4 regions of the Sodalis sp. RH14 genome follow, and region 2 is predicted to be linked to each of the others. Evidence: predicted binding sites of a transcription regulator. Region 2 holds the regulator's gene; each other region holds the start of a gene.
What was found. The regulator Fur, encoded in region 2, represses iron uptake genes when iron is present. The targets are predictions, from matches to a motif close to ATAATAATGAGAACNACTATCAA.
Positions count from the first base shown of each region.

Region 1: a site for Fur is predicted at 5,893-5,915, ahead of ACL2XQ_RS07700 (TonB-dependent siderophore receptor). Genes of this name have one in related genera too.
Region 3: a site for Fur is predicted at 2,376-2,398, ahead of ACL2XQ_RS18555 (Nramp family divalent metal transporter). Genes of this name have one in related genera too.
Region 4: a site for Fur is predicted at 2,189-2,211, ahead of exbB (tol-pal system-associated acyl-CoA thioesterase). Genes of this name have one in related genera too.

Region 1 covers NZ_CP178739.1:1,706,427-1,713,911, forward strand. The annotation lists gene ACL2XQ_RS07670 (amino acid ABC transporter permease) at 1-78, opposite strand, end outside; gene ACL2XQ_RS07675 (amino acid ABC transporter ATP-binding protein) at 78-908, opposite strand; gene ACL2XQ_RS07680 (ABC transporter substrate-binding protein) at 922-1,752, opposite strand; gene opgB (phosphatidylglycerol--membrane-oligosaccharide glycerophosphotransferase) at 2,181-4,058, opposite strand; gene ACL2XQ_RS07690 (nuclear transport factor 2 family protein) at 4,436-4,873, opposite strand; partial or broken gene ACL2XQ_RS07695 (helix-turn-helix transcriptional regulator) at 5,399-5,644, shown strand; gene ACL2XQ_RS07700 (TonB-dependent siderophore receptor) at 5,955-7,485, shown strand, end outside.
Region 2 covers NZ_CP178739.1:1,308,324-1,315,808, forward strand. The annotation lists gene alsA (D-allose ABC transporter ATP-binding protein AlsA) at 1-527, opposite strand, end outside; gene alsB (D-allose transporter substrate-binding protein) at 585-1,520, opposite strand; gene alsR (transcriptional repressor AlsR) at 1,542-2,429, opposite strand; gene fur (ferric iron uptake transcriptional regulator) at 2,992-3,462, opposite strand; gene fldA (flavodoxin FldA) at 3,818-4,333, opposite strand; gene ybfE (LexA regulated protein) at 4,512-4,811, opposite strand; gene ACL2XQ_RS05835 (alpha/beta fold hydrolase) at 5,019-5,783, opposite strand; gene seqA (replication initiation negative regulator SeqA) at 5,987-6,520, shown strand; gene pgm (phosphoglucomutase (alpha-D-glucose-1,6-bisphosphate-dependent)) at 6,548-7,485, shown strand, end outside.
Region 3 covers NZ_CP178739.1:4,087,774-4,095,258, forward strand. The annotation lists gene mgrA (L-glyceraldehyde 3-phosphate reductase) at 1-920, shown strand, start outside; gene ACL2XQ_RS18555 (Nramp family divalent metal transporter) at 1,098-2,336, opposite strand; gene ACL2XQ_RS18560 (NupC/NupG family nucleoside CNT transporter) at 2,720-3,904, shown strand; tRNA gene ACL2XQ_RS18565 (tRNA-Ala) at 4,060-4,135, opposite strand; tRNA gene ACL2XQ_RS18570 (tRNA-Ala) at 4,202-4,277, opposite strand; gene gltX (glutamate--tRNA ligase) at 4,404-5,813, opposite strand; tRNA gene ACL2XQ_RS18580 (tRNA-Val) at 6,061-6,136, shown strand; tRNA gene ACL2XQ_RS18585 (tRNA-Val) at 6,193-6,268, shown strand; tRNA gene ACL2XQ_RS18590 (tRNA-Val) at 6,310-6,385, shown strand; tRNA gene ACL2XQ_RS18595 (tRNA-Lys) at 6,403-6,478, shown strand; RNA gene ACL2XQ_RS18600 (RtT sRNA) at 6,523-6,648, shown strand; RNA gene ACL2XQ_RS18605 (RtT sRNA) at 6,694-6,819, shown strand; RNA gene ACL2XQ_RS18610 (RtT sRNA) at 6,864-6,989, shown strand; gene ACL2XQ_RS18615 (LysR substrate-binding domain-containing protein) at 7,028-7,485, opposite strand, start outside.
Region 4 covers NZ_CP178739.1:4,973,188-4,980,672, forward strand. The annotation lists gene ACL2XQ_RS22610 (SDR family oxidoreductase) at 1-651, shown strand, start outside; gene exbD (TonB system transport protein ExbD) at 712-1,137, opposite strand; gene exbB (tol-pal system-associated acyl-CoA thioesterase) at 1,141-2,115, opposite strand; gene metC (cystathionine beta-lyase) at 2,542-3,768, shown strand; gene ACL2XQ_RS22630 (DedA family protein) at 3,859-4,524, shown strand; gene ACL2XQ_RS22635 (AraC family transcriptional regulator) at 4,551-5,420, opposite strand; gene dkgA (2,5-didehydrogluconate reductase DkgA) at 5,712-6,542, shown strand; gene ftsP (cell division protein FtsP) at 6,656-7,485, opposite strand, start outside.

The sequences.
Region 1 (7,485 bases), 400 kb from region 2:
GGTGGCGGCAAAGCCGGACAGGATCCATTGCCAGGGCTGGCCGGTCAGCACGCCGGCCCAATCCAGGTGCCAGGCCATCAGCTCTCCTCCAGGCGCGCATGCAGCGGATTAAGCACCTTCTGCAAAAAACGCTGCGCGCGCGGATGCACCGGCGCGCTGAAAAAGGTCTCCGGGTCGGCCTGCTCCAGAATGACGCCGCCGTCCATAAACACCACCCGATCGGCTATTTCGCGGGCGAAGCTCATTTCATGGGTGACCACCACCATGGTGATGCCGCTATGGGCCAGTTCCTGCATTACCTGCAGCACTTCGCCGATCATTTCCGGGTCCAGCGCCGAGGTCGGCTCATCAAAAAGAATCAACGTCGGGTCCGTGACCAGGGCGCGGGCAATCGCTACCCGCTGCTGCTGGCCGCCGGACAGTTGGGCCGGCAGAAAAGACGCCTTATCGCCCAATCCCACCCGCTCCAGCAGACTCTGCGCTTTGGCATGCGCTTTCGCTCGCGTCCAGCCGTGCACGGTGATCAGCGCCAGGCTGACATTATCCAGGGCGTTAAGATGGCCGTAGAGATTAAACTGCTGGAACACAAAACCGATATGGGTGCGAAGTTCACGCAGCGCGCGGCCTTTCAACGCCGAGGTGGGATGGCCGTCGATCAGAATTTCACCTCCGCTTACGGTTTCCAACTGGTTGATCAGGCGTATCAGGGTGGATTTCCCCGACCCCGAGGGGCCGCAAATCGCCACCACCTCGCCGCGTCCGACGCTGAAATCCACCTGGCGGATCACGTAGTGGGGGCCGAAAAATTTATCAACCTGGCGGAACTCGACGGCGGGGATGGCATGTGGGGCAGGGGTATCCGCCACCGGGGCGGCGGATGGTTGCAGATTGTCGTACTGGGATTGCATTGATTCAGCCTGATTATTTCGCTGTTATGGTAAACAGACGCGGTTGAGGCGATTTGGTCTGGGGTCCGAACCAATTATTATAGATGGAGGTAGCCTGGCCGTTTTTTTCCAGTTTCAGCAGCTCGTTATTAACGAAGGTCAGCAACGCGGTCTCGTCTTTTTTCACCCCGACGCCTATCTCTTCTTTACTCAGCAGCTCCGGCAGCACTTTATATTTGGCTTTATCCGGCGCGCCGTCGAGCAGGCCGGCGAGGATGGTGCTGTCCTGGGTGATGGCCTGCACGTTGCCGTTGCGCAGCGCCGTCAGCGCCAGCGGAATATCATCATAGGACAAGACGCGCGCATTCGGGAAACGATGATGCAATTCCTGCTCGCCGGTGGTGCCCTTTACCGCGCCGATACGCGCGTTGGCGTAACCGTCCAGTTTATCAGGCGAGTTTACCGGCACCAGGAACTGCTGCCCGGTGACAAAATAGGGAATGGAAAAATCAATGACCTTGGCCCGCTCCGGCGTGATGGTAATGTCGGCCACGATAATATCGGCTTTACCCGACTGCAGCAGAGGAATGCGGTTGGCCGGATTGGTGGGCACCAGCTCCAGCTTCACGCCCAGCGCGTCTGCCAGCGCCTTGGCAAAGTCCACGTCGTAGCCGACGATATTATGGGTTTTGGCATCGACGGAACCAAACGGCGGGTTGGAATCGAAGGTGGCGACACGAATAACGCCGGCCTGCTTGATATTGGCCAACTGGTCGGCATGGGCGGCAACGGAGACGATACTGCCTAACGCTAACACAGTCAGCAGCGATAACGCTGAAGGCCGGCTATTAATGAATAAGGCCATTTGCTTTTCCTTGATATAATTTTAATATAATTTAACCACTTCATGGGGTTATTCCATGGCGCTGGTTTTCTGCTGAGGAATATTACATAGGCAACGATAATTAACCACGTATAAAAAAGCATATGTTTATCACCACTAAGCATAAGAATAACTTATGACCTATCGGGCCAGTGGCCGGCGGGCATTTATGCCAGTGAACACGGGGCGTGGGCGCGGCACCGCGCGCGATTTAAATAAGAATAATAATTATTACTCAAGACAATAAGAAATGAATTGAAGCCGGTGGCGCGGGATATTTTATCAAACCGCAGCATGAGGATGTTTAATAAATAACCATCGCTGCGGCATTTTATCGCCGGGACAGGGGCGGCAGGCTAAACCGGCGGGCGCTATCACCGGCGCTGCAACCCCCGTCCGGTGCCAGGGGGTTAATTTGTCGCGGGAGCGGATAAGTTCAGTCTGCCGACGGTCTGCTCAAACTGCGCCTCATCGCCCTGCGGCAGTTTTTTGAACGACACCTTGCCGCGATACACGTCGGAGTCGATTTTAACGATGTTCGGCTGGGTGCTCAGGTTGCCGACGGCGACACAATAATTGGTTACCTGGCTCAGCGATGGATCCCAAATATCGGCCATTTTATTACAGTCATCAATCCATAAAAATTTATCCCGGGCATTCAATTTCGCCAATTGCTGTTTTAACGGTGCGGATAAATACACGTCGAACATCGGCTCAATATTATTTTTATCAATTTTTAAAATCAACGGTATTTTAAATTGAACGCCGGAAAAGCCGATGGTTTTGGCATTTACATCAATTTTATATTTTTTTATCTTGGTCGGGAAATCCCACTGCCGGATAACATCCGGTATCCATGCGGTTATCTTATCATCGAGATTTAAAAAATAGGTTGATAACGATGTGGAGGATAAACTGCTCCGGCCCAGGCCGATATAGTTATCGCCCCCCAGCACATCCAATACAGTCGCGCCGTTATCCAGCGTGCTGCGCTTAACATTACTGACCTGGGGCTGCTCCTTGTCGCCGCGCAGGATAAAGAACAGATCCTTTCTGTCGTGCTGATTTAAAATATCATAGGCGGTATTGTTCATGGCCAGGTGATCGGAAGACACCACGATCACCGTATTTTTGAAATAGCCCGATGCGCGGATTTTTTTGATAAGCCCCGCGATATGCTCCTGGCTGCAGGCCACGGCGCTTAGGGAGCTGTTTTCCATATTGTCATACGCATAGGAGCGATTGGTGCAGGATCGCGAAATATATCCGTCCGGATGATGGGTGTCGACGGTCAGCGCAAATAAGGCAAACCGCTGTTTTTGTTGCGACAGCGCAATAAATTTATCATAGACCAGATCCAGCAGGGTATCGTCATACCAGCCCCACTCGTTGCGGTAGTCGGGATCCTTGACCAGTCCCTTAAGCTCCTGGAAACCATAGATATGCTCAAAACCATGGGACTTCAGGAACAGGCCTTTACCGGCAAACGCCATATCGGCCCCCTGGTAAAAATAGGTATCGTAACCGGAAGCCTGCAGTATATCGCCCAGGCAAATATCATGGGGGTAAAAGGTCGATAACGAACTTGAGGCATTGCCGTCAAAGGGGGCGAATAACGGAATGCCGCACTGCGACGCCACCATTCCGGCAATGGTGTAGCCGGTGCCGGGCAATTGGGTAGTATTGCTGAAATCTATAGCATCGTTTTTCTGACTGTTAAGCTCGGTGGTTAAACCGGCAAAGGCGTCCTGATCGAAATAGGTTCTTTCCAGGCTTTCGGCATAGATATAAATAAGGTTGGGGCTGTCTTTCGCCAGTGTTTTGGACGGGGTTCTGTAATAGGTATTAAAGTCCGTATCGCCGCTTGCCAACTGGGATTTAACCAGGCCGGCAATTTCACCGCTGGCCGGCGTGGCAATCACGGCGACCACGGCCAAAACGAGAGCCAGCAGGCCGTAAGCCGTACGGCCGCCGCCGGCTTTTCTGAATAGCAACAGCCATGACATCAGGCTGAACACCAGCAGGGAAGCCAGGATGAAACCGGCAAAGGGCAGGATGTACTTGCCTAATCCGGCGCCGGTTAAACTGCTGGTCAGGGTATACAGCACCGAATCATTGATGCCGGCGCCGGTAAAGTAATTACTGGCGACCCTGACTAAATTAAGCAGAATATAAATACCTAAAACAAACAGCACTAATGAAAACAAATATTTATTTTTTTTGGCTTTCGTTGAATAAATAATAACCGCCGCTATAAATAATACTATCGACAGGGTTTCCGCTGACATTGTTCTCCCTCCATCGGGCAGTAAGGGAAATACCTCCGGCTATAGCAGCAGCGTTTCAAGGCGGTCTTCCGGTAAGGGATGGGTGATAGTTATCTGTATAGCAATTAATCCGCTACGGCGCGAGATTTCATTACCGTTTTGTGACAAGCCGCGCCGGCGGGTGGTGCGGGTAAAAAGAATTGAACGGCGAAATACAAGAAATTATTTTTTTAATCAATTGATTTAAAACAGTAAAACTTCACCGCTCGGCTAAAAAGCAGGAGATGAATTCTTTTTGCGTTGACAAAAAGTTACATTTTTTTTACAGCGGAAAGCCCGGTGGGCGCGGGGAAAACGACGCAGCGGCCCTCATATCCGAGAGCCGCGCTGGCAGGGGTTTATTTAGGCAATGAATAGGCCTGGCGCGCCAGGAGCTTCCAGGCGCCCGCCGCATTTTTCTGCCATACCTGCATGACGCCGATTTTCACTTCGCCCGGCTTGCCGCCGTCTGCGGTTTTCGCCTGCAGGATATGCCTGACGATGGCCACGTCGCCGTCGACCTGCACGGTTTGGTCTTTGAGATCCAGCGTCAGGAATTTGGATTGACCGGTGACGATGGCATCGACAAATTCGGCGTTGTTCTGGATTTTACCGCTGGAGTGGCCGTAGCTCAGCGTCGGCGCGCCCACTTTCTCCAGATCGGCTTTCTTGGCGCTGACCATGGCCTGACGCATGGTTTCCACCGCCTTGGTTACCGCCGTGGCATCGGCGCTTTGGGCGAAACAGCTGCTGCTCAACAGCAATGAAAGAAGGGCCGCGCCTGCAATTTTATACATGGTTATTCCTTACCAGTGACATCGTTAAAGAGGGGCAATGCTAACCAATTTCATGAGGTTACCGTTGTGACTGATCTCATGTATTTCAAAAAAAATAGTTTTTATTTATTTTTAATAAAACATTGTTTTGAAATTATCTCAAGCAATTGTCCGCGGAACATTGTGCGGGATGGCGGCAAGCGTTTCAATGTGATTAAACTCACAATTTTTGGCATTAATAAATTATTACTACCACGGCAATCTGTGCCACCGGGTGTAAACCCCTGATTGACATTGCGTGGCGGTCATAGCAATCAGAAAAGATCAAAAAACTCGGAAATTATTAAAAGCACGGGATTTTTGCGGGGCAGGGGAAATTTACTGAGTGGAATGATGGCGTTACACACAGCACAAAATCAGGCCGGCAATTGCCGGCCCTCACCCTGATGTGTGTTCTATTCTTATAAAGTGTTTAGTTATTCTAAACAACTCTGATGTTAAGTGATGCTAAACAGATTATCAAGCTAACTTTACTCATATTTGAAGATGATTCCAAAACGCCTGAAAGAAGCCCGGCACAGGGCCCAGCTGACACAGGAAAAGCTGGCGGTCATGGCTGGCATCGATGAGTCCACCGCCCGTTCCAGAATTAGTCAGTATGAAAATGGGATATATCGTCCCAATTTTGAAACCTGCTGTGCGTTTGCCCGCATCCTGAACGTACCCGAATGCTATTTCTACACGCTGGACGATGAGTTTGCCGCCGCGCTGCTGGCGCTGTATGTCTCGCACGCGGCATCGGCCAATATGCGTCTGGCGTCGAATGAAGGAGAAGAAGAAAAAGAAGAAAAAGAAGAAAAAGACGCTGCCGACTGGCAAAAACGGGGTTAAGCCTACCGCCGCCAGGCCATCTTAGACCTAACCCTTTCCATTGCCGTATCGAGGCGTAGCAACGTCTCGCAGCCGCCATCCCGCCCCGCGTAAGCCTTGCCGTTCCGGCCAATTCCTTAAATGTGTTAAATTATTTCTTGAATCAATAAATAAGAAAGATAATAATTCTCATTTAGTTTCAATTTCATTCACCTGTCAATGGAAAGATATAATGAGAAGGGTCTTGCGCTTAACACGTTCCACTCTGCTGTGTTCACTCGCTTTCGCGGCGCCGTTATTCACCTATGCCGAGGATACCCTGGTGGTTACCGCGGCCCAGACGGCCGACAGCGCCGATGCGCCGACCCGGGGCTACACAGCCAACACCAGCCGCGGAGCGACCAAAACCGATCAGCCGCTGATTACCACCGGCCAGTCGGTGTCGGTGGTGACGCGCCGGCAAATGGACGATCAGGCCGCCCTGACGGTGAACAGCGCGTTGAATTATACGCCGGGGGTATTTACCAACTTCGCCGGCGGCGCGACCCGCTACGAGACCGTTTCCCTGCGCGGATTCCACGGCGGCGATACCAATAATACCTTCCTGGACGGCCTGCGGTTGATGAGCGACGGCGGCAGCTATAACAACCTGCAAATCGATCCCTGGTTCCTGGAGCGCGTCGATGTGATTCGCGGTCCGTCGTCGGCGCTTTACGGCCAGACCATTCCCGGCGGCCTGGTGATGATGACGTCCAGACGCCCCCGTTTTGCCAGCGAAGGGCATATCAAGCTGATGGCCGGCAATAACGCCACCACCGGCGCGGCGTTCGACTATACCGGCGCCGTCAGCGATCAATGGGCGTTCCGCCTGACGGGCATCACGCGCCATAGCGATACCCAGTACGATCACCAGCGCGAGGAACGCTATGCCATCGCGCCGTCGCTGTTATGGCAGCCGGACGGCAACACGTCGCTGCTGTTAAAAGCCTATCTGCAAAAAGATCCGTCGGGCGGTTATCACAGCGCGGTGCCGGCGGACGGCAGCCTGTACGCCAGCAGCGGCGCCAAGCTGGACCGCGGGTTTTTTGACGGCGAAAGCAGCCTGAATACCTTTAAGCGCCGCCAGCAAATCTACGGCTATGAATTCGACCATAGCATCGACGACGTCTGGTCAATCCGCTCCAACGGCAGTTATACCCATGCCAACGTCGACCAGCAGCAGGTTTACCAGATTGGCTGGAACAGCGATCGTACATTGCTTAACCGCTATTATTCCGGCGAATCGTCCTCGCTTGCCGCTTACGCCATGGATAACCAGCTGGTGGCCGATTTCAGCACCGGCGACCTACAGCATAAAGTGGTGCTGGGCGGTGAATACCATGAATATACCAACGACCTGTGGGACGACAGCGCCTACGCCACCCCGCTCAATGCGCTCACCGGCGTCAGCGGCGGCCCGGGGCTGTTCACCGACTACGGCCTGACCGTGCCGGGCGTCACGCGCGTCGATGCCAAACGCCGCTACTCACAAAGCGGGGTCTATCTGCAAGATGAGATGACGCTGGATAAATGGCACCTGGATCTGTCCGGGCGCTACGATCGCATCGTGGCCAAAAATACCACGTTCAATACCGACACCACCTACCGGCGCCAGGACGATCATATCAGCGGCCGCGGGTCGCTGCTGTATGCCTTTGACAGCGGCATTTCGCCTTATGTCAGCTTTAGCCAGGCCGTCACGCCGCAGGCCTTGTCCGGCGCCG
Region 2 (7,485 bases):
AGGGAAGAGGTCGGCTCGTCCATGATGATCACCCTGGCGTCCAGCATCAGGGTCTTGGCGATTTCCAGCATTTGCTTTTGGCTGATGGACAGGTTGCCCACCTTTTCGTCAAGCCGTATTTTCAGCCCCACGCGCAGCAGCATAATAGCCGCTTTGGTACGCATGTCGTGCCAGTCCACCACGTTTACGCCGAACACTTTTTTTACCGGCAGACGGCCGATAAATAAATTCTCCAACACGGTTAATTCATCGATAACGCTTAATTCCTGGTAAATTATACCAATGCCCAATCTGGCAGCGACTTTATGATCGAGCTTCGCGTACTCGACATCATTAATTATTATTTTCCCCGCCGTCGGTTCATAAATACCGGAAAGTATTTTCATCAAGGTTGATTTGCCGGCGCCGTTTTCACCTAATAAAGCATGTATCTCATTAGGGTATATTTCCAGGTCAACTGATTGCAACGCCTGGACGGGACCAAAGAATTTGGCGATCCCCTCCATTTTAATATATGGAGTGCTCATATTACTCTCCGGATTAATGACAAGACGGCGGGAATAGGCGGTCTTGCGGCACCTGGACTATTTGGTGACTAATATAGAATCGACGGTTTCAATTTTCGGCTGGGCATCAAGCGCAATCAGCTTGCCCGCTTTCACCGTATTCACCAGGATGGCCAGGCCGTTGGCGCCGATTTCCGCCGGATTCTGGGCCACGGTGGCGGTCATCATGCCCTGGGCGACCATCTTGCGCGCCTCGGGAATACCGTCGGTGCCGACCACCAGGATCTTGCCGGTCTGTCCCGCGTTGGCCACCGCCTGCGCCACGCCCATCGCCATGGTATCGTTGGCGCAGTAGAAGGCCTTCAGCTGGGGATGACGTTGCAGCACATTGGTCGCCACGTCCAGCGCCTTGATGCGATCCCAATCCGCCGGCTGGCTGGCCACCAGCTTGATATGGCTGTTGGCCTTGAACTCCGCGGTCGCGCCGTTGCGCCGCGCCTCGCCCGAGGCGTTGCCGGCCTTGCCTTCGATAATGGCCACTTCGCCGCCCTGGGCGCCCAAGCTATCGATAATAAATTTGGCGCCTTTCGCGCCGACCGCGACATTATCGGTGGTGATAAAGGCTTCGACGTTGCCCTTGGCCTTGGCCAGGCTGGCTAAATCGATTTTTTCGTCGAGGTTTACCAGGTGAATCCCTTTCTGATAAGCCTTGGCGACGGGAATCACCAGATTCACCGCCGATAAAGGCGCAAAGGCGATGCCTTTATAATTCTTATTGGTTAAATCCTCGAATAATTGTAATTGCGATTGGAAGTCGCCTTCCGACGGTGACGCGAATATATCCACCGTCACGCCGAGATCCTGGGCCTTTTTCTCAATGCCTTGTTTCATCTCTACCCAGAAAGGGTTGGATAATGTTTTAAGAACAACGGCGTAATCGGCTGCCGCGTGGACCACGGTGGACAACATCAGTCCACAGGCGGCGCCACCGGCCAATTTAAGAAATTTATTCATTATTCTATCTCCAAAAGAGAATTATTTATAATCACGCTTCAGGTACTTGGTAATGGAACTCGTTTTTTCCAGGTTTTTATTCGCCAGCTCGATATCCTGCCGCGCTACCGAGACATAAAACGCATCCAGCAGCGTAAGCTGCAAAATACGGGCCGAAGCGTTTCTGCCTAATAACGGCGTTTCCGGCGCCGGTGAACAAATATTAAAATCAGCCAGCTGGGCTATGGGGGAATTGCTGCTATGGGTAATACAAATGATCTTGGCCCCATTATCCTTGGCAATCGACACCACCCGTTTCAGATCGCTGGTGCGGCCCGAATGGGATACCACTAACGCCACATCGCCCGGTTGCAACAGGGAGGCCGACATCATCATCAAATGCGCGTCCAGGTAGGCATTGCAACGCAAGCCGATTTTCAGGAATTTATGCTGCACGTCCGCGCAAATGGAATTAGAGCCGCCGACGCCGTACAGCTCGCGCTGATGGCCGGCAAAAAAGCATTGGGCCGCCTGCTGGATGACGTTGGCGTCGACTATCGCCTGGCCTTCGACAATGGTGCGCACGGTCAGGTTAAACACCTTGTTGACCACATCCTCCGGGCTGTCGGTGGGCGAGAGTTCGGCGGTGATATCATGGTCGGCATGTTCGAAGTACTCGACGATGGCGCTGCGCAGCTGGCGAAAGCCGCTGAAACCGAGAATTTTCGACACCTTGACAATCATGGCTTCCGACAGGCCCAGACTCAGGGCCACCTCTTTGATCCCCGAGACGTCGGTGAGGTTGCCGGGTGATAAAAACCACTCCACTATCCGGCTTTCGTTTTCAGTCATGCCTTCTTGTTTAATACGAATATAAGGAGCAATGCCTATGCCGCGCGGCATATCGTTTTGCAGTTCCGCATCATTCATCTGGATTATCTCTGGTGATTAACATTGCCTGTCACTATATCACCATGGCGAAAGTTTAAAATCTGCTGCGAACTTCACGTTTTTTATTAATTTATAAATTAACTTTTTGTGTAAAAATCGAGTCACCGATCCGGGTTAATTTCAGGAAGGTATTTTTGGCTATATTAATTCAATAAAATCATATAATTAAAATGTATCTTTTGTTGTCGCTTACTGCTGGCAGCGAAAAATAGCTTTATCATAAGATTCACAGAATAATTTACCCGGTGAAAAAATCGCAATAAAAACGCTGTCGTTTCAATGGATTACGCAAATGAGCCCAAAATAGCGTCCCAGGGCCTCTATTTATTCTTTATTTATTTTTATTTTCTGTGAAGTTTTCTGGAGTTTGCCGGCGGTGAGCACGGCGGTGATTGGCGGATACGACGCTTGTCGACGCGCTTCGGGAAGGAAACGTTACCAGGGAAGGGGACGGGCGGCGTTTAGCCTCATTGAAAAAATCGTTGCAGGGTGAGAAAGCGGCGCGATAACAGCCGCTTTGGAGAAACGGACCGCGCCGCGGTTATTCTTTTACGCCGTTGAGCATATCGGCGTGATCGTGCAGCGTTTCGTCTTCGCGGCAGTTGCCGATTTCACAATGCCCATACAGATATAAGCTATGGTTGGTCAGCTTGATATTGTGCCTTTTGGCAATATCACGCTGGCGCGCTTCGATGAACTCGTCGCGAAATTCGATAACCTTGCCGCAGTCCAGACAGATCAGGTGGTCATGATGATACTGTTGCGTCAGTTCAAAAACGGATTTGCCGCCTTCAAAATTGTGGCGGGTTACGATACCGGCGTCGTCAAATTGGTTTAGCACGCGATATACCGTGGCCAGGCCGATTTCCTCACCCATATCGATCAGTTTTTTGTACAGATCTTCCGCACTGACGTGATGGCATTCCGGATCTTGCAACACTTCCAGAATCTTCAGTCTGGGAAGGGTGACTTTCAGGCCGGCCTTCTTCAATGCAATATTATTGTCAGTCATGCGGGTTTAGTCCTGTTACTTTGATAATCTGATTGTAGGCTAGCTTAGCCTATAACATCGGTCGGCCCGAAAAATGTGACGCCGTCTCATTATAAGACTGCCTGTCCAAAATGAAAACCGCGCCTTGTTAACAACTATAGCCCGTTTCGGGGGGCGAATTCTGCAACATTTTGCTAAAAAGGGTGGAACCGCTGCGCTATTGTACCGCGTTGTGGATAAAAGTTAAAAACTTGTATCTATTAATTTGAAAGGATTTAGTTATCAGTGAGGTTGGCGGCGCCGTCCCGACGCCATGACGGCAACCGATTCTCTTGCCGGGCGCCGCGGCGGCGGCACCCTCCCGCACGGCTTTACTTTAGCTGAGTTGCAATTCAGCGCTGATTTGCTTCACCCAGCCGTCCACGCGTTCATTGGTCAGCTCGGGCTGGCGGTCTTCGTCAATGGCCAGGCCGATGAAGTGATTGTCGTCCGCCAGTCCTTTCGACGCTTCGAAATGATAGCCGGCGGTGGGCCAGTGACCGACGATGGTCGCGCCGTTGGGCTCGATAATGTCGCGAATGGTGCCCATGGCGTCACAGAAATATTCGGCGTAATCCTCTTGATCGCCACAGCCGAACAGCGCCACTTTTTTGCCGGAGAAATCTATTTCTTCCAGGGTGGGGAAAAAATCATCCCAGTCACATTGCGCTTCGCCGTAATACCAGGTCGGGATGCCGAGCAGCAGGGTGTCGAACCGCGCCAGGTCTTCTTTACTGCTTTTGGCAATGTCATGAACTTCGGCAACATCCGCACCCAGTTGCTTCTGAATCATTTTGGCAATATTTTCGGTATTGCCGGTGTCACTGCCAAAAAAAATGCCTACAGTTGCCATGAGTTTGAAAACCTCTTAAATATTATGGATATGTTCCGTAACAGAATCAGCGATGCTCTGCGGCAATCATAGCAGACCCTTATGCGGGGAGAAACTCGCCGGCCGGGTTTTGTCGCAAATTTGCCCCGTCCGCGGCCTTGGGCCCTGGACGGGATGGCGCTTTACCGGGCCGGCAAGTTTATTCCGGATGCGGATCCGCGCCTTGTTGCCGTTCAAGCTCGGCCAGTAAAATCAATTCGATCAGCTCGCTGCGCGACAGGTTTTGCCGGTAGGCCAGCTCATTTAACGCATCCACCGCCTCGGCGTTGATTTTCAGCTCCACCCGGCGCAGGCCGCGCTTTTTATCCCGGCGCAGCTGGTTACGCTTGTTGATGCGCAACTGCTCATCGCGGGACAGGGGGTTCGTCTTCGGTCTTCCCGGGCGCCGCTCATCGATAAATAAATCCAGGGTGGTGCGGTCCGTTTGTTCTTTTGCCATAGGTCATGAAGGGATTGTGCATCAAGAAGCAGGCGGGCAAACCCCGGCCGGCGGCGTGGCTGGCTACGCCGTCGGACGCGCATCGCCCGTAACGTTATGTTTTATGTACGCCGGGGCTGCCATAAAACACAGCGGGCCATGTTACCCCAGCCCGGTAGCAAACGACAATATTAAACTCGCCGGCGCTAATCCCGGCGGCGGCCCGGCCTATTCTTCCAGGAAACGGGCCAGGGCGCGCATGACCGCCGCGGGTTTCTCCGCATGAACCCAATGACCGGCGCCGGCGACCACATGCGCCCGCGCCCGGGGGAACTGGCGTTGGATCGCCTGGCGGTAACCGTCATCCAGATAGGGCGATTTTTCACCGCGGATAAACAGCACCGGCCCTAGCCAGGGCGCCGACTCCCGCCAGCCGATAAGCGCCGGATAGTTATCCCACAGCGCCTCGACGTTAAACCGCCACCGGCCCTGGTGAAAGGATTTCAGCAAAAACTGGATGGTTTCCTCATCAAGGGCGTCATGGCGCATGAGCGCCGCCGCCTCCGTGCGCTGTGTGACGCCCGCCGCCTCGACGCGCCTGAGCGCGGCGAAGACGTTGTCATGGTGGCGGGTGGGGTAGGCCACCGGCGCCATATCGATAACCGCCAGCCGCGCAACGCGGCCGGGCGCCTGGGCGGCGAGGGTCATGGCGACCTTGCCGCCCATGGAATGGCCGATGAGGTGACCGGCGTCGATATGCAACGCATCAAGCAATTCGATCACGTCCCGGCTCATGGCGGCGTAACCGGCATCGTGGTCATGGGGGGACAAGCCGTGATTGCGCAGATCAATCTGCAGGGTGGCGTGGTGTTCCCCAAGCGGCCTGGCCAGCACGCCCAGGTTATCAAGGCTACCGAACAGCCCGTGCAGCAATATCACCGGCAGTGCTTCACCCGGCTGCCGGGCAGGTTGCAGACGATAGTGTAATTTCATCCTGATCCTCATGGCGATAACAGAGCCTGATAGCCTATCATGAGTTATCCGTCCCGCGGCCGTAAAAAAAGCGGCGGCGCCAGGAAGGCCCTCGGGGGAAATTCCGACTTTTTACCGAAGCCGGATACTAGCGCTATTCGCGGGGCAGGTTTAGCTTGTATAATCCTTTTGATTGATTTATGAGAAGAAAGCCCCGGATAAAGATGAAAACAATTGAAGTCGACGAAGACCTTTACCGCTATATCGCCAGCCATACGCAGCATATCGGCGAAAGCGCCTCGGATATTTTACGCCGGATGCTGAAATTTAATGCTCAGGCCAGCGCCGCAGCGCGCAGCGCGCCGCCGCCGGAAACGCCCCTCAAGACGCAGGCCGTGTCTGCGACCCGCGATCGCGTGCGCGCCATGCGTGAGCTCCTCCTTTCCGACAGCTACGCCGAGCAGCGCAAGGCGGTTGATCGTTTTATGCTGGTGCTGTCCACCCTGTATAGCCTGTCGCCCGCCGAATTTACCGAGGCGGCGGATATCCTGCACGGCCGCACCCGTACTTATTTTGCCGCTGATGAGCAGACATTATTGCAAAATGGCAGCCATACTAAACCCAAGCAGGTAGCGCAAACGCCCTACTGGGTTATCACCAACACCAACACCGATCGTAAACGGAGCATGGTGGAACACATTATGCTGGCAATGCAGTTCCCCGTGGAACTGACCGATAAAGTTTGCGGTACCATTTGATCAACAGCAGGCAAGGGAGAAGCACCGATGGCTAATAGCCCCCGCGCCGGGCAGCCCGCCCGGCAAAGCGATTTAATCAATGTCGCGCAGTTAACCTCGCAGTATTATGTGTTGCGTCCGGAGCCGGGCAACACCGCGCATGCGGTAAAATTCGGTACTTCAGGCCATCGCGGCAGCGCGGGGCGCCACAGTTTCAATGAAGCCCATATCCTGGCCATCAGCCAGGCCATTGCCGAAGAGCGCGCCAGGCAGGGCGTTACCGGCCCGTGTTATGTGGGCAAGGACACCCATGCGCTGTCCGAACCGGCGTTTATTTCGGTATTGGAAGTACTCAGCGCCAACGGCGTGGAAATCATCGTCCAGCAGGACAACGGCTTTACCCCGACGCCGGCGGTGTCCAACGCCATCCTGACGCACAATCGCGCCGGCGGCGCCCAGGCCGACGGCATTGTCATCACCCCGTCCCATAATCCGCCGGAAGATGGCGGCATCAAATACAATCCGCCTAACGGCGGACCGGCGGACACGAATCTGACCAAAGTGATCGAAGAGCGCGCCAATGCCCTGCTGGCGGACGATTTGCGGGGCGTTAAGCGCCAGTCGCTGGACGCGGCCTGGAACAGCGGCCATATCCATGCGCAGGATCTGGTGCAGTCCTATGTGGCGGGGCTGGCCGAGGTCGTGGACATGGCGGCCATCAAAAAAGCGGGACTGAAACTGGGCGTCGATCCGCTGGGCGGGTCCGGCATTGCCTATTGGCAGCGCATCGCCGAGCATTACCAACTCGATTTGACGCTGGTGAACGAGCAAATCGACCAGACCTTCCGCTTTATGTATCTCGACCACGACGGCATTATCCGCATGGACTGTTCGTCCCAATGGGCCATGACCGGCCTGCTGTCGCTGCGTGATAAGTTCGACCTGGCCCTGGCCAACGATCCGGATTACGATCGGCACGGCATCGT
Region 3 (7,485 bases), 2.8 Mb from region 2:
AACTGCCGGCGGTGTCGCTCGGCCTGTGGCATAATTTCGGCGACGTCACGTTGCTGGAAAACAGCCGCGCCATGGTGCGCCGCGCCTTTGACTTAGGCATTACCCATTTTGACCTGGCCAATAACTACGGGCCGCCCCCGGGATCCGCCGAAGCCAATTTCGGCCGGTTGCTGCGCGAGGATTTGCTCCCCTACCGTGACGAGCTGATTATTTCCACCAAGGCGGGCTATACCATGTGGCCCGGGCCTTACGGCGACTGGGGCTCGAAAAAATATCTGGTGTCCAGCCTGGATCAGAGCCTGCGCCGTCTGGGCCTGGACTACGTGGATATCTTTTATCATCATCGTCCGGACCCCGCTACGCCGCTTGCCGAAACCATGAGCGCGCTGGATCTGCTGGTACGCCAGGGCAAGGCGCTCTACATCGGCCTGTCCAACTACCCCGCCGCGCTCGCCAGGCAGGCGTTGGCGCTATTAAACGACCTCGGCACCCCCTGCGTGATTCATCAACCCAAATATTCCATGTTTGAACGGTGGGTGGAACCGGAACTGCTTGATGTGCTGGCTGAGAACGGCGTGGGGTCGATAGCCTTTTCGCCGCTGGCCGGCGGTCAGCTGACGGACCGCTACCTGAACGGCATACCACAGGATTCGCGGGCGGCCAGACCGGGTCTGACCCTGACGCCGGAACAGCTTACCGCGCAGAAAATGGATAAGGTACGGCGCCTGAACGATATTGCCCTGGAACGCGGCCAGAAGCTGGCGCAAATGTCTCTGGCCTGGGTGCTGCGCGGCGATCGGGTAACGTCGGTGCTGATTGGCGCCAGCAAAACCTCGCAGATAGACGACGCGGTGGGGATGCTGGCCAATCGCGAATTCAGCGCCGACGAATTGGCGCGTATCGAAGCGATACTGGCATAAGGCCGCGCCGGCCCGCAATTTCCGCCCGGTATTGGCGGGCCCGGCGTGCCACGGAGCCTCGGTCGGGCGCATAAACCGCGCCCGACCAACCCCATAGACACGCATTGCCCTTAACGCGCCGGGTGCGGCCCCTGCGGTAGGGTGGCGTATCGGATAGCCGGAGAAGATAAAGTCCGGTTACAGGCCGAACGCGGTGCCCACCATCAAATAGCCATTCAGCGTTACCACCACCGCCACGATAACCCACCCCAACGTCTGGATCAGACGCGAATTCACCATGTCGCCCATCAGGACGCGGTTGCCGGTAAAGGTCAGCAGCGGCACCAGCGCCAGCGCAATGCCGAAGCTGAGCAGGACCTGGCTTAATACCAGGATACGGGTCGGGTCCAGCCCCATCATGATAACCACAAAGGACGGCAGCATCGTGACCACCCGCCTTACCAGCAGCGGTATGCGAAAACGCACAAATCCCTGCATCACCACCTGCCCGGCCATGGTGCCCACCACGGTGGAGGACAGGCCCGCCGCCACCAGGCTTAAACCGAATACCGTCGCCGCCGTATGGTTCAGCAGCGGCGCCAAGGTCAGGTAGGCCTCATCCAGATCGGCGATGCCGGTATGCCCGCTGAAGTGAAATGCCGCCGCCGCGGTGGCCATCATGGCCAGATTGACAAAACCGGCGGTGGTCATGGCGATGGCCACATCCAGTTTAGTCGAGGAGTAGCGTTGGGCGCGGTTGCCGTGCAGTCCGTTTTGCGTCAAGGAAGAATGCAGGTAAATCACATGCGGCATAATGGTGGCGCCCAGCACCCCGGCGGCCAGGAAAACCGCGTCGCCGTTCGGCAGGCTGGGCAGCAGCATGCCTTTACCCAGTTCCGCCATATTCGGTTGCGAAAAAAACAGCTCCGCGATATAGGCGGCGGCGACAAACAGCAGCAGCCCGCCAATGACCAATTCCAGTGGTTTTTGACCCCGCTGTTGCAACATGAGGATCAAGAATGTGGCGATGCCGGTAATGATTGCGCCTTGCAGCAGCGAGCAGCCCAGCAGCATTTTAAAACCGATGGCCGCGCCGACGAATTCCGCCAAATCGGTGGCCATGGCAATGATTTCAGCTTGTATCCAGTAGGCCCACACCGCCGGGCGCGGGAAGCGATCGCGGATATGCTCCGCCAGGTTCTTGCCGGTGGCGATACCCAGCTTTGCCGACAACAGCTGGATGAGCATGGCCATAAAGTTGGCCCACACCACCACCCAGAGCAATCGGTACCCGAAGCTGGCGCCCGCCTGGATATTGGTGGCGAAATTACCGGGGTCGATATAGCCAATCGCCGCGATAAACGCCGGGCCAAGCAATGAGAGCTTTACCTTGCGTGATGCGCGATTGACACCGTCCGCAGTTCGGCTATTCAGCATATCAGTGACCCTTATGATCCATCGAATTAGCTTCATCCTATCCAAACGATAATAATTATCAAGCGCATTTAGGACGTTTCGGGTTATCTCTGCGATAGATGACGATGATGATGAGCATAAAGGGGGCAAAACCCAGCCTAATGACAGTTTCATCCCTAATTGGACCGGCTTAGAAGCGCCAATGGGTTACTAAATTACATTAGCACACTATTAACATAATTGGATATAAATTTAACTTTTTTCGCGACTTATCTGTGACCGCCTCGCTATCCTCATCTTCTGCTAGAGGATTTTTATATATTTGCAACTTATAACTCGTTTTTAGTTCGACCGTTACATAGAATGAGCGGCAAATTATTGCCTGCCTCATAACTGGAGCAACTATGTCCCGGATTTTTCATTTTGTCCTCGCTCTTGCCGTAGTGGCAATCCTGGCGTTATTGGTCAGCCACGATCGTAAAAAAATCAGGCTGCGCTTTATTGTTCAACTATTAGTCATTGAAGTCCTGCTTGCTTATTTTTTCCTCAACTCGCAGATTGGATTGGGTTTTGTGCAGGGATTCTCGGCGCTGTTTGATAAGTTGCTAGGATTTGCCGCCGAAGGGACAGGATTTGTTTTCGGTAATATGAATAAACAGGGCCTGGCATTCTTTTTCCTGAATGTGTTATGTCCGATTGTATTTATCTCGGCCCTGATAGGTATTTTGCAGCATATCCGGGTGCTCCCTTTTATTATCCGCATCATCGGTACCCTGCTGTCGAAAATTAACGGTATGGGCAAGCTGGAGTCGTTTAATGCCGTCAGTTCGCTGATCCTGGGGCAATCGGAAAACTTCATCGCCTATAAGGATATCCTGGGCAAGATGTCCGAACGCCGGATGTACACCATGGCGGCCACGGCGATGTCGACGGTATCGATGTCCATCGTCGGCGCCTATATGACCATGCTGGAACCGCGCTATGTGGTGGCCGCGCTGGTATTGAATATGTTCAGCACCTTTATTGTGCTGTCATTGATCAATCCTTACCAGGTCGGCAAGGAAGAAGAGCTGCAGATGAGTAATCTGCATGAAGGACAGAGCTTTTTCGAAATGCTGGGTGAATATATCCTGGCGGGCTTCCGGGTGGCCATTATCGTCGCGGCCATGCTGATTGGCTTCATTGCCATTATCGCCGCCATAAACGCCTTGTTCAGCCTGGTGTTCGGCATCAGCTTCCAGGGCATACTGGGGTATATATTTTATCCCTTTGCCCGGGTCATCGGCATCCAGGGCGACGAGGCGCTGCGGGTCGGCAGCATCATGGCCACCAAGCTGGTCTCCAATGAGTTTGTCGCCATGATGGATTTGCAAAAGGTTGCCGGCCAACTGTCCGCGCATTCCGTCGGCATCCTGTCGGTATTCCTGGTGTCGTTTGCCAACTTTTCATCCATCGGCATCGTGGCCGGCGCGATTAAAGGCCTTAACGAACACCAGGGCAACGTGGTATCCCGCTTCGGCCTGAAGCTGGTGTACGGCTCGACGCTGGTCAGCCTGCTGTCCGCCGCCATCACCGGTTTGGTAATTTAAACCGCCGTCCATCTTGCCGTCATAACGACGGTGCGGTTGGGGCCGGGGAAACCCGGCCTTTTTTATAGGATTGACGCGATAAATCGAGGCGGCGCCAGGCATGCACGCACAAGATATAAAAACAAAAAACCGGCCAGAAGCCGGTTTTTTTAATGTGGTGGAGCTAAGCGGGATCGAACCGCTGACCTCTTGCATGCCATGCAAGCGCTCTCCCAGCTGAGCTATAGCCCCAACGTACTTCCTGGGTAACACGAACACCGTCGTAAAACATCATCATATCAGGCCAATCGAGGTGATTGGTGGAGCTAAGCGGGATCGAACCGCTGACCTCTTGCATGCCATGCAAGCGCTCTCCCAGCTGAGCTATAGCCCCGTACCCGACACATCATGTCTGGTGGACGGGGCGCATGATATGAAACCCGGCAAACAGTGTCAACGGCTAATTGAAATTAACGCATCAAACGCTGAAAAAGCCGTCAAATCCTCGATAACGAACGGTTTATCCGGCGCGCTGGGCGATATAGTCCAGCGCCTTATCGATACGGGCCAACGAACGTGACTGTCCGACGGCATGGACGGTGACATCCAGCGCCGGCGACTGGCCCGCGCCGGTGACCGCCACGCGCAGCGGCATCCCTACCTTGCCCATGCCCACGTTGAGCTCCGCCGCCGTCTCCTCGATAGCGTTATGCACGTGTTCAGGCGACCACGACGTCAGGGCGGCCAGTTTGGCGCGCGCCAGCACCAACGGCTCGCGGGCCACCAGGCGCAGATGTTTTTTGGCCGCGTCGGCATCGAACTGCTCGAAATCCTCATAGAAATAATGGCATGAGGCCGCCATTTCTTTCAGGGTCTTGCAGCGATCGCCGAGTAATGTCACCAGCTCCGCCAGTTGCGGCCCATTGCGGGTATCAATGCCCGCTTGTTCCATATGCCATACCAGGTGGGTGGCGACGTATTCCGGCGGCAGATGATTAATGTAGTGGTGATTAAGCCACAGCAGCTTTTCGGTGTTAAAGGCGCTGGCCGATTTGCTGATATCGTCCAGGGTAAACAGCCGCTTCATTTCTTCGATGGAGAAAATTTCCTGATCACCATGGGACCAGCCCAGGCGCACCAGGTAATTCAGCAGGGCCTCAGGCAGAAAACCGTCGTCGCGGTACTGCATTACGCCCACCGCGCCGTGGCGTTTGGACAGCTTCTTGCCGTCGTCGCCCAGGATCATCGAGACGTGGGCATATTCGGGCACCGGCGCGCCCAGGGCCTTGAGAATATTGATCTGGCGCGGCGTGTTGTTGATATGATCCTCACCGCGGATAACATGGGTGATTGCCATATCCCAGTCGTCAATCACCACGCAGAAATTATAGGTGGGCGAGCCGTCGGTACGGCGGATAATCAGGTCGTCAAGCTCTTGGTTGCTAAATTCAATCGGGCCGCGAATATTATCATTAAAGATAACCGAGCCGTCCTGGGGATTGGCGAAACGCACCACGCAAGGCTCGGCATCGTCATGCTGTTCATGGCTGTGGCGGCAGCGGCCGTCGTAACGCGGTTTCTCGCCGTTGGCCATTTGCTGCTCGCGCAGGGCTTCCAGGCGCTCCCTGGAGCAATAGCATTTATAGGCGGTGCCCTGCACCAGCATGTCGTCGATCACCGCGTTATAACGGTCGAAACGTTTGGTCTGGTAGTAAGGACCTTCATCCCAATCCAGGTTCAGCCAGTTCATTCCGTCCATAATGGCGTTGATAGCTTCCTGGGTGGAGCGCTCAAGATCGGTATCCTCGATACGCAGCACGAACTCCCCGCCCTGGCTACGGGCAAACAGCCATGAATATAAAGCGGTACGGGCGCCGCCGACATGAAGATAGCCGGTGGGGCTGGGCGCAAAACGGGTTTTAATTTTCATCAGGAACACTGCCTTATTACGCATGGCTGACAGTCGGGAGCAATGCTCCCGGCCGGTTATAAAAAGTGGACAATATTCTACCACTCCAGCCCGATTCCTCAACGCTGTTCCACTTTTGCTGCTCCTTTTGCAGAGATTAAAGGCGCAAACCCGTTCATCTTGACTAATTTTACGACGAACACACTTTTTACTTTCAAAAATCGTTGACTCACTTGGCAGTATCCCTATAATGCGACTCCACACGGCGGGGTGATTAGCTCAGCTGGGAGAGCATCTCCCTTACAAGGAGAGGGTCGGCGGTTCGATCCCGTCATCACCCACCACTTAATTTTCTAAGTGGCTCCGCTGTGAGAAATAGAAGTAATACGCGGTAAGAAGTGGGTGATTAGCTCAGCTGGGAGAGCATCTCCCTTACAAGGAGAGGGTCGGCGGTTCGATCCCGTCATCACCCACCACTTCTTAAGTCGGTATTGTTTTGATGTTCGTTTACAGAAATGGGTGATTAGCTCAGCTGGGAGAGCATCTCCCTTACAAGGAGAGGGTCGGCGGTTCGATCCCGTCATCACCCACCATTTCTGTCCTTTTAAGTGGGTCGTTAGCTCAGTTGGTAGAGCAGTTGACTTTTAATCAATTGGTCGCAGGTTCGAATCCTGCACGACCCACCACTTTCAAGAATACCCCCCAAACTTCAAACCAAGCCAATACCTCAATATTTCGCGTGTCGTGCGGATTTGAACCTGCGCAGGTTCGAGTCGAGCGCAGCGAGACAGCGTTGCCGCCAGGCGACGACCCGAAGGGCGAGGCCAGCGGCCGAGTCATCCTGCACGACCCACCACTTTCAAGAATACCCCCCCAATCTTCAAACCAAGCCAATACTACAATATTTCGCGCGTCGTGCGGATTTGAACCTGCGCAGGTTCGAGTCGAGCGCAGCGAGACAGCGTTGCCGCCAGGCGACGACCCGAAGGGCGAGGCCAGCGGCCGAGTCATCCTGCACGACCCACCACTTTCAAGAATACCCCTCAAACTTCAAACCAGGCCAATACCTCAATATTTCGCGCGTCGTGCGGATTTGAACCTGCGCAGGTTCGGGTCGAGCGCAGCGAGACAGCGTTGCCGCCAGGCGACGACCCGAAGGGCGAGGCCAGCGGCCGAGTCATCCTGCACGACCCAACAGCTTTCGTTCCGGGGTGACACTGGCCCGATAACTTCAGCTATACCGCCGCGGTTTTGCTGCGTAAAAAATCGAGCACGGCTCTGGTTGCTGCGCTGATGTGCTTATCACGGTAATAGTAGGCCCAGAAGCCCTGATAGACAGGACACCACTCCTGCAACAAAGGCACCAGCTTCCCGCTATCAATCTCTTCCTGTAAATGGTGCTCGACCCACATGGCAATACCCAGACCCTCTGTTGCGGCCCGTACCGCTGCACGCCGATCATTGATGGTCAGTGGCCCCTGTACTGCAAGGGTGATTTTCTCGCTGCCTTTACTGAACTCCCAGTTATAAGGCGAGGCATCAGGCTGCTGCCGCCAGTTAATACATCGATGGCGAGCCAGGTCTCTGGGGTGTTCTGGTGTTCCATTGGTCGCAAGGTAATCGGGGGAAGCCACCGGAATTTGTCGTAGTGCAGGGCCAACCGGAAAGGCGACCGTTTCCGGGTGTATGTATT
Region 4 (7,485 bases), 2.3 Mb from region 2:
GCATATCATCCCGATGAACATAAAGACGCCGAACAGGTAGCGGAACTGATTAAGGAAGCGGGACGCAAAGTATTTATGCTGCCCGGTGATTTAAGCGACGAGTCGGTAAATGTCAAAGTGGTGGAAGATGCGTACAACCAACTGGGCGGCCTGGATATCCTGGCGCTGGTGGCCGGGAAACAAACGGCGGTGGAGGATATTGCCGATCTGACGACCGAACAGTTCCGCAAAACGTTTGAAACCAATGTCTTTTCACTGTTCTGGATGACCAAGGCGGCGTTGCCGTACCTGCCCGCCGGCGCGTCCATCATTACCACCTCGTCCATCCAGGCCTACCAGCCCAGTCCGTCGTTACTGGATTACGCGGCCACCAAAGCCGCCATCCTGAACTTTACCCGCGGACTGGCTAAACAGGTCGCCGCCAAAGGCATCAGGGTTAACTGCGTGGCGCCCGGCCCCATTTGGACCGTATTGCAGGTGTCCGGCGGACAGCCCACCGAAAAGCTGCCTTCATTCGGCACGCAGACCCCGCTTGGCCGTGCCGGTCAACCCGCCGAACTGGCGCCCATCTATGTCTATCTGGCTTCGCAGGAATCCAGCTACGTCACGGCCGAAGTCCACGGCGTCACCGGCGGCAATCACTTAAGCTAACCGTTCCATGGCGGGCCAGGCCCGCCAGCACCGGCTCAAAGCCGCCGAATTCACAGCAGCCTAGCGCTTGCCGCCGGATTCCGCCCCAACCAACCCCACCTTGAAGTACCCTCCCTGGCGCAGGTTATCCATTACCGACATCAAGGTCTCGTAATCAACGCTTTTATCAGCCTGGAAAAAAATCGTGGTGTCTTTATTGCCCTGGGTCAGCGTATCCAGCGACGTCGCCAGGTTAGCCGGTGTGACGGGTTGATCACCGAGGAACAACTGCTTATCCCCTTTTACCGACAGGTAAACCGGCTTTTCCGGACGCGGCTGCGGGGCCGCGGTGGAGTTGGGCAAATCCACCCGGATATCCACCGTTGCCAGCGGGGCGGCCACCATAAAAATAATCAACAACACCAACATCACATCGATAAACGGCGTCACGTTGATATCGTGCATCTCCCCGTCGCCGTCAATGTCTTCATTCAAGTGCATTGCCATCGCTTAACCTATCCGAAACTTTGCCACGGCATGCGCGCTTTGACGCCCGGCGCTGGCGGCCAGATCCAAATCACGGCCCAATAACAGGAGAACCTGCGCGGCGCAATCTCCCACCATGGCTTTATAGCCGGCGATAGTGCGCGCAAAAATATTATAGATAACCACGGCGGGGATAGCGGCGAACAGACCGATGGCCGTGGCCAGCAGCGCCTCGGCAATGCCCGGCGCCACTACCGCCAGGTTAGTGGTCTGGGTATGGGCGATGCCGATAAAACTGTTCATGATGCCCCAAACGGTCCCGAATAAACCGATAAACGGCGAAATGGCGCCGATGGTGGCCAGAAAACCATTGCCTTTACCCATCGCGCGGCTGGTGGCCGCGACGCTGCGTTCCAGCCGGAAGGCGACACGCTCTTTAATGCCGTTGCTGTCGTTAGACTCGGCGGAGAGATCCAGCTCATTTTGCGTCATGGCCAGCAGCCGGCCGGCGACGCTGGCTTCTTTAAATGCCGCCGCGGCCGAAAAAGCCTCGTCCAGGCTCTTCACCTCCGCAAGCGACGCCATCTCGCGGCGCAGCCGGCGTTTCGCCGACGACAGTTCGGCGCTTTTACCAAAAAACAACGCCCAGGTGATGATGGAGGCAATCAGCAGCCCAATCATCACGGTCTTGACCACCACATCGGCATGCTGATACATACCCCATACCGACAGATCCATCTGCGGCAGCAACCGCTGGCCGGAGGCGTCGACAGGTATCGCCTGCGGCAGCATTTGCGGCACGCCCTCGTCTTGCGGCGCGGCGACGGCGGCGGTTCCCATCGGCGCGGGGGCGGTATCCGGCGCGGCGGCGGCGGCCGGCCCTGTCAGGCCAAATACCATAAGCATCGCGACGGACATGCCACGCAACACTGCGGATAATGAATAAGCACGTCGCTGCGCCCTTTGGGACAGGACCTGGACCCGTTGTAAAACAGCCATTTTCACGCTGCGCCTCCACCTAAAACTTTGCTAAAAAATAATCCAGCCAGAATGATAGCAAACAGAACGGGAATTGATAGTGGTTCTCATTATTATTTGTATCAACCATTCTTGCGCCACCGACAACCCGCGATAAAATTTATCCTGCGCTCATCAACCTAATAACACCTCGCCATGGAAAATAACGTTATTAACACTTCGGTTAAAGAACCGTTCAGTTCCCGCACGCGCGGGTTACGGCGGCGGCGGCGCTTATGCCGGATCCCTCTTTTTAAATCAAAATTAATATTATTATAAATCGTTTCAGCCCGGCCAAAACGCCTGCCGCCGCGGCGTATTCATGTTAACGTAGCACAGCGAACACCGGCGTCATTGCGCCGGTGGACCCTTCAGTACAGACAATCAGTTAAAGGCGTAGCGTGGATAATGAAGGCTAAGAAAATCGAGACGGCGTTGATTACCGCCGGCAGGGATAAAAAATATACCCAAGGGTCGGTCAATGCGGTTATCCAGCGGGCCTCGTCGTTGGTCTTTGACTCGGTCCAGGCGAAAAAAAAAGCCACCGCCGGACGTGCCCAGGGCGAGCTGTTCTATGGCCGGCGCGGAACGCTGACCCATTTTTCCCTGCAGCAGGCCATGGTGGAACTGGAAGGCGGGGCGGGATGCGCCCTATACCCCTGCGGCGCGGCGGCAGTGACCAATGCCATTCTCTCGTTCGTCTCGGCGGGCGACCATATCCTGGTTACCGGCTCAGTCTATGAGCCGACCACGGATTTTTGCCGCCATATCCTGGGCAAGCTGAATGTCGCCACCACCTGGTTCGATCCGCTGATAGGCGCCGGGATCGCCGCCTTAATCCAGGAAAACACGCGGGTGGTATTCCTGGAATCGCCGGGGTCCATCACCATGGAAGTACAGGATATCCCGGCGATCGTGAAAGCCGTTCGCGCGATCAACCCCGATATCGTGATTATGCTGGATAATACCTGGGCGGCGGGCATTTTGTTGCCGGCCCTGGAACTGGGCGTGGATATTTCCATCCAGGCCGGCACCAAATATATTATCGGTCACTCCGACGCCATGCTCGGCACGGCGGTCGCCAACGACCGCTGCTGGGATCAGTTGCGCGAACAATCGTATTTGATGGGCCAGATGGTGGATGCCGATAGCGCGTATATGGCCGCGCGCGGCCTGCGCACCCTGGGCGTGCGTCTTAAGCAACACGCCGAGAACGGCATGCGGGTAGCCTCCTGGCTGGCCGGCCGGCCGGAAGTGGCGGTGGTCAACCATCCGGCGTTGCCCAGCTGTAAAGGCCATGCGTTTTTTGTCCGTGATTTTACCGGCGCGAGCGGACTGTTCTCTTTTGTGCTGAAAGCGCGTCTGAGCCAGGCGCAACTGGAGTATTATCTCGATCACTTCATCCATTTCAGCATGGCTTATTCATGGGGTGGTTTTGAATCGCTGATCCTGGCCAACCAGCCCGAGGACATCGCGGCTATCCGCCCCGCCGGCGGAGTCGACTTTACCGGCACCCTGGTCAGGCTACATATCGGCCTGGAAAATACCGATGACCTGATCGCCGATCTCGCCGCCGGTTTCGCCAGGATTGAGGAAGCGTCTCATCGCGCATACCCGGGATCAGGTCTAAAATAGTTAATAAATATTGTCTGATTGCGTACGCGATCGAGGACAGACAGGGATGTTAACGTTAAGCTGCCAATAAAATGAGATAAGCAGGTAGAGATGAGCGTATTACATGAGATTATCCGCGCGCTTTGGCAACAGGATTTCGCCGCCCTGGCAAATCCGCGGGTAATCGGGATAGTTTACTGTGTGATGTTCGCCACCCTATTCCTGGAAAACGGATTGCTGCCGGCCTCGTTTTTACCCGGCGATAGCCTGTTGCTGCTATCGGGCGCCATGGTGGCGAAGGGGGTGATGGCGTTTATACCCACCCTTATCATCCTTACCGTGGCGGCAAGCCTTGGCTGCTGGTTCAGTTATCTGCAGGGCCGCTGGCTCGGGGATACCCGTATTGTCCGCGGCTGGCTGCTGCACCTGCCCGCCCATTACCATCAGCGCGCCTACGCGATGTTCAATCGCCATGGCCTGATGGCGCTGCTGGTCGGCCGTTTCCTGGCGTTTATCCGCACGCTGTTGCCCACCATGGCGGGAATTTCCGGCTTAAGCAGCACCCGTTTCCAGCTGTTTAACTGGTTAAGCGCCCTGATATGGGTCGGCACGCTGCTGACGCTGGGATTCGCCATCAGCCATGTGCCGTTGGTAAAACACCATGAAGACCAGGTGATGATGATCCTGATGGTGCTGCCGCTGGTATTGCTGTGCAGCGGGCTGGTAGGCACGCTGGTGCTGCTGCTGCGCAAACGCAAGGTCAAGGATGCCGCCTAGCCCCCTTTTTCTCCCCCCGGCGGGGGTTATATCTGCAACGCCGGGTTATGTCCCGGCACGCGCACGCGCGCCACGTCTTCCCGGGGCGAGATACCGAAATAACGTTTAAACTCCCGGCTGAACTGCGAGGGGCTTTCATACCCCACCTGCATGGCCGCGGTACCGGCGTTCAGTCCGTCATGCAGCATCAGGATGCGCGCCTTATGCAGCCGGTAGGTTTTCAGGTATTGCAAAGGCGAAGTGCTGGTCACCGCTTTGAAATTATGATGGAACGCCGACAGGCTCATATTGACGTCCGCCGCCAGTTGCTCGATGGTCAGGTTATCGGCAAACTGCCGTTCAATTTTTTTCAGGATCTTGGCGATCTGGTTAAAATGCGATTGCCGGTTCGCCAGGGCGTACAGCGCGTCGCCGCATTCGCCCTGCAGCAGGTAATACAGAATTTCGCGCACCACGGCCTGCCCCAGCACCCGCGCGTCCAACGGCTTATCCATAATATCCAGCAGGCGTTCGGCGGCACAAAATAATTCTTCGGTCAGCGGCGCGGCGTTAATGCCGCTTGACCGGGGGGTAACCGGCCTGAACTGCGCATCGTCCCCCATATCGATAATCAAATCCTGCAGCATCAGGGTATCGACGCCAATAAACAATCCCACCAGCGGCTCTTCCCGCGAGGCGAACGTCTCGCATTCGAACGGCAGCGGCACGCTCAGCAGCAGATATTGGCTGGCGTCGTAAACAAAGGTTTTGCCGCCGAGATAACCGGTTTTACGGCCCTGGAACAGGATAATGATGCCCGGCTCGTACATTACCGGGGTGCGGGCATAATAGGCGTCGGCATGCAGCAGCTTCACATGGGGAATGGTCACGGCCTTGTCCTCCCGCAACAATTGCATGGCGCGCAGCGACAAACGGGTACAGAGGGATTGATTTTGCGTCATGGCAAGGTTCTCTTGTTTGTACGATCCTACAGGTATAGTGCCTTTTTTTACTCCTTTTCTATAGTCTTTTGGAGAAACAGGCAAATAGCGGACAGGAATAAGCATTGAGTCCCAGCCGTTGGATGATCACAATGGAGGGGTACTCACGCCACGCAACACCGCAATTTCTACTAGAATAACCGATCTCGCAACGAGAGATCCCTGCCGGCCTGAACGGGACCGGCGCATGGAAAGTAAGGAGAAATGATGTCGACGCAACCTACAGTAAAATTTCATGATGGACGTACCATGCCACAGCTCGGGCTGGGCGTTTGGCAGGCCAGCAACGAAGAAGTCCTGAAGGCGGTGCAGGAAGCGCTGAAAGTCGGTTACCGCTCTATCGACACCGCGGCCATTTACAAGAACGAGACCGGCGTCGGCGAAGCGCTGCAGGCGGCCGCATTGCCCCGTGAACAGCTGTTTATCACCACCAAGCTGTGGAACGCCGATCAGACGGTGGCGCCTAAGGCGCTGGAAGAAAGCCTGAAGAAGCTACAGCTTGATTATGTCGATCTGTATCTGATGCACTGGCCGGTACCCTCGCAGGATACTTATGTCCAGGCCTGGCGCGATATGGTCAAGCTGAAGGAGGAGGGACTGGCAAAAAGCATTGGCGTTTGTAATTTCCATGCTCCTCATTTGCAGCGCCTGCTGGATGAAACCGGGGTTACGCCGGTGATTAACCAAATCGAACTGCATCCGTTGCTGCAACAGCGCGAACTGCGCCAATGGAACGCCGCCCACGATATCCTGACCGAATCCTGGAGCCCGTTGGCCCAGGGCGGGGAAGGCGTTTTTGACCAGGCAATTATCCGCAAGCTTGCGGAAAAATACGGTAAAAGCCCGGCGCAGATCGTGATCCGCTGGCATCTCGACTCCGGCCTGGTGGTGATACCGAAATCGGTAACGCCGTCGCGTATCAAAGAGAACTTCGCGGTGCTGGACTTCAAGCTGCAGCAGGACGAGTTGGACGCCATTGCCCAACTGGACTGCGGTAAACGACTGGGGCCAAATCCGGATACGTTTGTGAAACCCTGATAAGCGCCGGTGGGCATGACTGGCCTGGTCATATTCTCTCCGGGTCCCGCCGGGATCCGGAGGGTGGCTTACATTGCCGTGAGCCGCCGCAGTCGTATGGCCGGGCCGGCAATTTAGCCGGGACTGACGGTAAACTGGCCGGCGCAGCCGCGATCGGCCATTTCCAGCGTCTGGCTATAATACAGGAACGGGAAATGGTCGCCGGCCACCTGCGGAAACCAGACCATCAGCTCCACATCGCCGTCGACCCATACCGTATCCTTCCAGCCGCGGTCTTCCGGCAAGGGCGAATTGCCATTGACCCGCTTGATCAAAAACGCCACGCCCTGGATATGGAATGACTGCGCCGTCTCGGCGTGGATGATCCAGCGCTCAAAGCTGCCTTGCAGCGCCCGGAAATCGGTGCGGTTCATATCCCACATGGCGCCGTTGATTTCAGGCTGGCTGCCCCCGAGATGAAACTCCCGCGTGCGGGTGATATTGCCGTCGATCACCTGGTCCGACAGCAGCCGCATCGGCAGGTTATCGGTGACCAGCGGCAGCAGGCCGGTGGGTTTGAGCGTCAGCACAATGGTGGAGATCAGGATCGACGAGGGTTCAAAAAAACCGCGCACCCGATCCATAATGCCCGCCGCCGCGCCGGCGGTGATCGCCACTTCTTCGCCTTTCGACATGTCAATCAGGATTTCGCGCCGCTCGCCGGGGGCAAGCGAGAGTTGGCTTACCGGCACCGGGGCCGGTAAAAACCCCTGATGGCCGGCCACCACCTGCATGGTGCGTCCGTCGCTCAGCTGCAACTGGTAGCGCCTGGCGTTCGAGGCGTTAAGCAGCCGCAGGCGCACCCAGCCCCGGGAAACCTCCACGAACGGACTCTGGGCGCCATTGGCCAGCAGGGTGTCGCCGAAAAAACCGCCGTTGGCCGGCGGGTTATAGACTGGGGCGC